2 regions of the Thauera sp. SWB20 genome follow, and region 2 is predicted to be linked to the other one. Evidence: riboswitches for the same ligand, from Rfam matches in the RefSeq annotation. Region 2 holds a riboswitch; the other holds the start of a gene.
What was found. A riboswitch is a leader RNA that binds a small molecule or an ion and turns the genes downstream of it on or off. The one in region 2 is predicted to bind S-adenosylhomocysteine.

Region 1: another riboswitch for S-adenosylhomocysteine. It lies ahead of ahcY (adenosylhomocysteinase); the one in region 2 lies ahead of metH (methionine synthase).

The regions. Positions count from the first base shown of each region.
Region 1 covers NZ_JTDM01000020.1:187,544-190,950, reverse strand. The annotation lists gene PO78_RS14860 (calcium/sodium antiporter) at 1-1,060, shown strand, start outside; S-adenosyl-L-homocysteine riboswitch at 1,252-1,356, shown strand; gene ahcY (adenosylhomocysteinase) at 1,459-2,874, shown strand; gene PO78_RS14850 (TlyA family RNA methyltransferase) at 2,965-3,407, shown strand, end outside.
Region 2 covers NZ_JTDM01000014.1:172,838-176,244, reverse strand. The annotation lists gene metH (methionine synthase) at 1-1,671, opposite strand, end outside; S-adenosyl-L-homocysteine riboswitch at 1,747-1,821, opposite strand; gene PO78_RS05780 (hypothetical protein) at 1,868-2,491, opposite strand; gene bamE (outer membrane protein assembly factor BamE domain-containing protein) at 2,505-2,996, opposite strand; gene PO78_RS05770 (ABC transporter substrate-binding protein) at 3,282-3,407, opposite strand, start outside.

The sequences.
Region 1 (3,407 bases), on a different contig from region 2:
ACTGATGTTCGCCCTCGGCCTCACCGTCCTCGTTGTCGGTGCGGACGTCCTCGTACGTGGCGCCTCGCGGCTGGCGGTCTCCTTCGGCGTTTCGCCGCTCGTCGTCGGCCTCACCGTGGTCGCCTTCGGCACCAGCGCGCCGGAGATGGCGGTATCGGTGGGCTCGGCGCTCGCCGGCAGCCCCGACCTCGCGCTCGGCAACGTGGTCGGCAGCAACATCTGCAACGTGCTGCTGATCCTCGGCATCTCGGCGCTGATCACCCCGCTGCTGGTGGACGAGCAGATCATCCGCCAGGAGATCCCGATCATGATCGGCGTGTCGGCCCTGCTGGTGGTGATGGCGCTCGACGGCCATCTGGGCCTGGTCGAGTCGATCGTGCTGTTCGCCCTGGTGATCGCCTACACGGTGTTCCTGATCGTGCAGTCGCGGCGCGCCTCCAAGGCGGTGCAGGAGGAGTTCGGCACCGACCTCCCCACCTCCGCCTGGGACCGCCACTGGGCGGTGCAGGTCGGGCTGATCGCGACCGGACTGGTGATGCTGATCGTCGGCGCCGACTGGTTGGTGGAAGCGGCGGTGGCCTTCGCGCGCGCCTTCGGGGTCAGCGACCTGGTGGTGGGCCTCACCGTGGTCGCGGTGGGCACCTCGATGCCCGAGATCGCCACCTCCATCGTCGCCGCGATGCGCGGCCAGCGCGACATCGCGGTGGGCAACGTGGTCGGCAGCAACATCTTCAACATCCTCGCCGTGCTCGGTGCCTCGGGCATCGCCTCGGGCACCGGCCTGCCGGTGTCGGAGGCGGCGCGCAACTTCGACCTCTGGGTGATGCTCGCGGTGGCCTTCGCCTGCCTGCCGATCATGATCACCGGACGCGAGATCGCGCGCTGGGAGGGCGGCGTGTTCCTCGCCTACTACGCCGCCTACACCGCCTGGCTGGTGCTGCAGGCCCAGCAGCACACCAGCCTGCCGGCCTTCTCGGGGATCATGCTGGGCTACGTGATGCCGCTCACGGTGATCACCGTCGTGGTCAGCATCGTGCGCAGCAACGGCAGGCGCGCATAGGCGGGGCGATCGGCTGCGTGCCTCGCATGCCGGGCCGCCTGATCGCGACTGGCGTCGCTCCTGCGAGAACCGGCGGCGACCGGGGCCGGATGTGGGAGCGACGCCAGTCGCGATCCCCGCGATCGTGATGCCCGCGGCAGCAACCGACCCCTCGAGTCCACGCCCGCCTGCCGCTTTGGTATCATTCGCTTGTTTCCGAGGAGCGCTGCGAGGCGCCGGCCGCATCCGCTGCTGCCAGGCCCCCAGGCTCGGACCCCGCCCTGCGGCGGGTATCAGTACAACGGCGCTCACCTGCGAATCGTCTTCAACCCTGCCGGGTTCGGGATGTCGGGTGAGCCGCCTGCAGCGACATGCTGCCCTCCCCCCGCTTTCCGCCCGGCCATAGCATGGAGCTTCACATGAACGCCGTGGCTGACACCCAATTCACCGATTTCGTCGTCGCCGACCTGTCGCTTGCCGACTGGGGCCGCAAGGAAATCCGCATCGCCGAGACCGAGATGCCCGGTCTGATGGCGATCCGCGAGGAATACGCCGCCAGCCAGCCGCTGAAGGGCGCACGCATCACCGGCTCGCTGCACATGACCATCCAGACCGCGGTGCTGATCGAGACGCTGACCGCGCTCGGCGCCCAGGTGCGCTGGGCCTCGTGCAACATCTTCTCGACCCAGGACCACGCCGCCGCGGCCATCGCCGCCGACGGCATCCCGGTATTCGCGGTCAAGGGCGAGTCGCTGAAGGACTACTGGGACTATACCCACCGCATCTTCGAATGGTCGGACGGGGGTTACAGCAACATGATCCTCGACGACGGCGGCGACGCCACGCTGCTGCTGCACCTGGGCGCGCGCGCGGAGCAGGACCTCTCGGTGCTGGCCAAGCCGGGCTCGGAAGAGGAGACCATCCTCTTTGCCGCGATCAAGGCCAAGCTCGCCACCGCCCCCACCTGGTACTCGACGCGGCTGGCGCACATCAAGGGCGTGACCGAGGAGACCACCACCGGCGTGCATCGCCTGTACCAGATGCACGCGCGCAGCGAGCTCAGGTTCCCGGCGATCAACGTCAACGATTCGGTCACCAAGTCGAAGTTCGACAACCTCTACGGCTGCCGCGAATCGCTGGTCGACGGCATCAAGCGCGCCACCGACGTGATGATCGCCGGCAAGGTCGCGGTGGTGGCCGGCTACGGTGACGTGGGCAAGGGCTCGGCCCAGGCCCTGCGCGCGCTGTCGGCCCAGGTGTGGGTGACCGAGGTCGACCCGATCTGCGCGCTGCAGGCGGCGATGGAAGGCTACCGCGTGGTCACGATGGAATACGCCGCCGACAAGGCCGACATCTTCGTCACCGCGACCGGCAACTACCACGTGATCACCCACGACCACATGGCTAAGATGAAGGACCAGGCCATCGTCTGCAACATCGGCCACTTCGACAACGAGATCGACGTCGCCAGCATCGAGCAGTACCAGTGGGAGGAGATCAAGCCGCAGGTCGATCACGTGATCTTCCCCGACGGCAAGAGGATCATCCTGCTCGCCAAGGGCCGCCTGGTGAACCTCGGCTGCGCCACCGGCCACCCGAGCTACGTGATGTCGAGCTCCTTCGCCAACCAGACGATCGCACAGATCGAGCTGTTCACCCGCACGGCCGACTACCCGATCGGCGTGTACACCCTGCCCAAGCACCTCGACGAGAAGGTCGCCCGCCTGCAGCTGAAGAAGCTCAACGTGCAACTCACCGAGCTGACCGACGCGCAGGCCGCCTACATCGGCGTGCCCAAGCAAGGCCCGTACAAGTCGGACGCGTACCGCTACTGAGCCCGGGGGCGGCGCAGCCCCCGGCAGGAGCGCCTTCCGGCGCTCCTGTACAAAGGCTTTTCACGCCTCACCCCCTGACTCCTCACGCCCATGAGCATGAACTCCTTCCACGCCCGCCAGGGCAAGCCGCGGCCGGCCGCGCAGGGCAAGGGCCCGGCGGACCGCCACGGCCTGCTGCGCGTCGACCAGCTGCTGGTGGCGCAGGGGCTGGCGGCCTCGCGCACCGCGGCGCGCGCGCTGATCGAGGCCGGGCGGGTGAGCCACGAGGGCCAGCCGGTCGCCAAGCCGGCGCTGGAATTGCCGCCCGACGCACGGCTCGCCGTCACCCCCGCCGACAGCGACCGCTTCGTCTCGCGCGGCGCGCTCAAGCTCGAAGGCGCGCTCGCGCGCAGCGGGCTGGACGTACGCGGCGCCACCTGCCTCGACATCGGCCAATCCACCGGCGGCTTCACCGACTGCCTGTTGCAGGCCGGCGCAGCGAGGGTGGTCGGGGTGGAGGTCGGCCACGACCAGCTCCATCCGCGCCTGCGCGC
Region 2 (3,407 bases):
GATCCAGGCCACCGCGTTGATGAAGTCGACCGCGTAGTTGTCGTGCTCCTCGATGCCGGTGGCGATGGCGAAGATGTTGGGGTCGAAGATGATGTCCTCGGCCGGGAAGCCGGCGCCGCCCTCGGCCACCGGCTTCACCAGCAGCCTGTAGGCGCGCTCGCAGATCTCGGTCTTGCGGCGGAAGGTGTCGGCCTGACCCTTTTCGTCGAAGGCCATCACGATCACTGCCGCACCATAGCGGCGTGCGAGCCGCGCCTGGCGCAGGAACTCTGCCTCGCCCTCCTTCATCGAGATCGAGTTGACCACGCCCTTGCCCTGGATGCACTTGAGGCCGGCCTCGATCACCGACCACTTCGACGAGTCGAGCATGATCGGCACACGCGAGATGTCGGGCTCGGTGGCGATCAACTTGCAGAAGCGCTCCATGGCGGCGACCGAATCCAGCATCGCCTCGTCCATGTTGATGTCGATGACCTGGGCACCGTTTTCGACCTGCTGGCGCGCCACCGCGAGCGCGTCGTCGAAGCGGCCCTCGAGGATCATGCGCGCGAAGGCCTTGGAACCGGTGACGTTGGTGCGCTCGCCGACGTTGACGAAAAGACTGTCGCCGCCGACGTTGAAGGGCTCCAGCCCGGACAGGCGCAGCTTTTTCTCCAGCACCGGCACGGCGCGCGGCGCCAGGCCCCGGACCGCTTCGGCGATCGCCGCGATGTGCGCCGGCGTGGTGCCGCAGCAGCCGCCGACGATGTTCACCAGGCCGCTCTGCGCCCACTCGCGAATCTGGCCGGCGAGGTGCTCGGGCGTCTCGTCGTAGCCGGTGGGCGACAGCGGGTTGGGCAGGCCGGCGTTGGGGTGGGCGGACACGTGGGTGTCGCAGGCGGTGGAGAGTTCCTCGACGTACTGGCGCAGCTGGTCGGCGCCGAGCGCGCAGTTGAGGCCGAAGCTGATCGGCTGCGCGTGGCCGAGCGAGTTCCAGAAGGCCTCCGCGGTCTGGCCCGACAGCGTGCGGCCCGAGGCGTCGGTGATGGTGCCGGAGATCATCACCGGCCAGCGCCGGCCGAGGTCCTCGAACAGCTTCTCGATCGCGAACACCGCCGCCTTGGCATTCAGCGTATCGAAGATGGTCTCGATCAGCAGGATGTCGGCACCGCCTTCGAGCAGGCCCTTCGCCGAGGCGTAGTAGTCGTCGGCAAGCGCATCGAAGCTGATGTTGCGGTAGCCGGGATCGTTCACATCGGGCGAGATCGACAGCGTGCGCGAGGTCGGCCCGAGCACGCCGGCGCAGAAGCGCGGCCTGGCGGGGTCCTTTGCGGTGTATTCGTCGCACAGCCGGCGCACCAGGCGGGCGCCCTCGACGTTGAGCTCGTAGGCCAGCGCCTCCAGGCCGTACTCCGCCTGCGACACGCGGGTGGCGTTGAAGGTGTTGGTCTCGATGAGGTCGGCGCCAGCCTCGAGGTAGGCGCGATGGATGCCGGCGACCACGTCCGGACGCGTGAGCACCAGCAGATCGTTGTTGCCCTTGAGGTCCTTGGGGTGGTCGAGGAAGCGCTCGCCGCGGTAGTCCGCCTCGCCCAGCTTCTCCTGCTGGATCATCGTGCCCATGGCGCCGTCCAGGATCAGGATGCGCTCGGCGAGAAGCTGGCGGAGTTCGATGCTGCGGTCGGCTTGCATGGGATGTCCTCGGTCGTTCGACGGTCGCCGGGCAACGCCACGCACAAATGCGAACGGCGCCACAAACCGGCTGAAGGTTTGTGAGCGCCGTTGATCGGTTGCCGAGCCTGGCCCCGGATCGATCAGGGGGTCGCAGCGCTCCTCGGCAGGCCCAGGATTCTATCGGCAGCATGCGCCCGCTGCCAAGGGCGGCGGCCTACCAGAAGAAGGGGTGCCCGAACGGCCGCGGGAAGAAGGGGCCGGGGTAACCCCAGCCGATGCCCCAACCCCAGGGATGGCCGTAGTAGCCGCTCCAGCCCCCGAGGACGGCGCCGTCACGCGGAAACACGTAGGTCTGGCTGGTCCGCACCACCTTGCCGTCGATGAAGTGCACGTTGAACAGGACGGCGATCCCAGGACCGTCGTTGCGGATGTTCCAGTCCCACACCTCCTCGCCCGAGTTGCGGAAGCGCTGCTCGGAGCGGTGGGTGCCGAGCAGGCGCGAGACCTGCTCCTTGTCCATGCCGCGCTCGACGCGGGCGAGATTCTCGGGGGCGAGCGCATCCCACTGGCGCAGCACGATCCCGCCCCGGTCGACCTGCACCATCAGGCAGCTGCGACCGTTGGGCTGGGTGGAATACTCCAGCGTGACCGTGCCGTCGTCGTTGTTCCAGCGCCGCGTGGGCTCACCGCGCGCGGACAGGGCCTCGGCCTCGGTGGTGTAGGGACGCGGCGGCTCGAAGCTCGCGCAACCTGCGAGCAGGACGGCCAGCAATACGGGCCACAGCCAGCACAGCGGTGAAGCCTGGGCGCGGACGGACGGGGTGCTGGAGAAATACATCGAGGCCTCCCTGCTAACGCTTGTACTGGGTATGTCTTCCGGTTCCGGTCACTCGCCCTTCGTTGTTGAACGACACCGTGAAGAAGACCGGATCGTTCGTGCCGTCGGGACCGCGCGAGATCCGCCACTCCCACACCGTCTCCTGCTTGAGCTGGAAGAACTGGCTGGACGCCGGCTTGCCGAGCAGGCGACGCACCTGGTCGCCATTCATGCCGTGTTGGACCTTGGCGAAGGTCTCCTCGTTCAGCACCTGGTCGATGCGGCGCAGGATCTGGTCGGGGCCGATGGTGATCATGAAGCACTCGATCCCCTCCGGCTGACGGCTGAACTCCCAGGTGAGCGAGCCGTCCTCGTTGCGCCATTCCATGTGTGGCGGGCCGAAGCGCTCGCGCACCTCGGCGGAGGTGGAAACGCCCGGCTGGAGTTCCTTCACGTTGATGTAGTCGCAGGCGGTGATGCCGATTGCGGACAGCAGCCCGCACAGCCACGCGAGGAAGCGCTTCATGTTGGTTCTCCGGTGATCGACGGCATGTGCCAGCCGCCGCCGCGATGCCCCGGCCACGCGCAAAAACCCTGCCGGAAGCGGATCGACGCCACCAGCATCGACCATGGCGGCCCGTTTTGCAATTGGCGAAAAGTGACGCTTTGCAATCGCGCGCAGCCGCTGCAAGGGTTCGCGGCTGCTGCCGCTCCTGCACGAACCCGGGATTCAGGTTTCCTGTCGGAGCGGCGGCAGCCGCGAATGGCGTGCATTGCCAGGGGACCCGCCCGGCATCCGGGCGGGATGCGATCACTTCATGTCGGCGATCGACTCGTAGCCCGTGCCGCTGACCTTGAAGAAGGCGTAGTTGCCCGGCACGTCGCCGGCGGCATCGAACTCGTGGTCGCCGCCGGCGCCCTTGTAGTCGATGTCCTT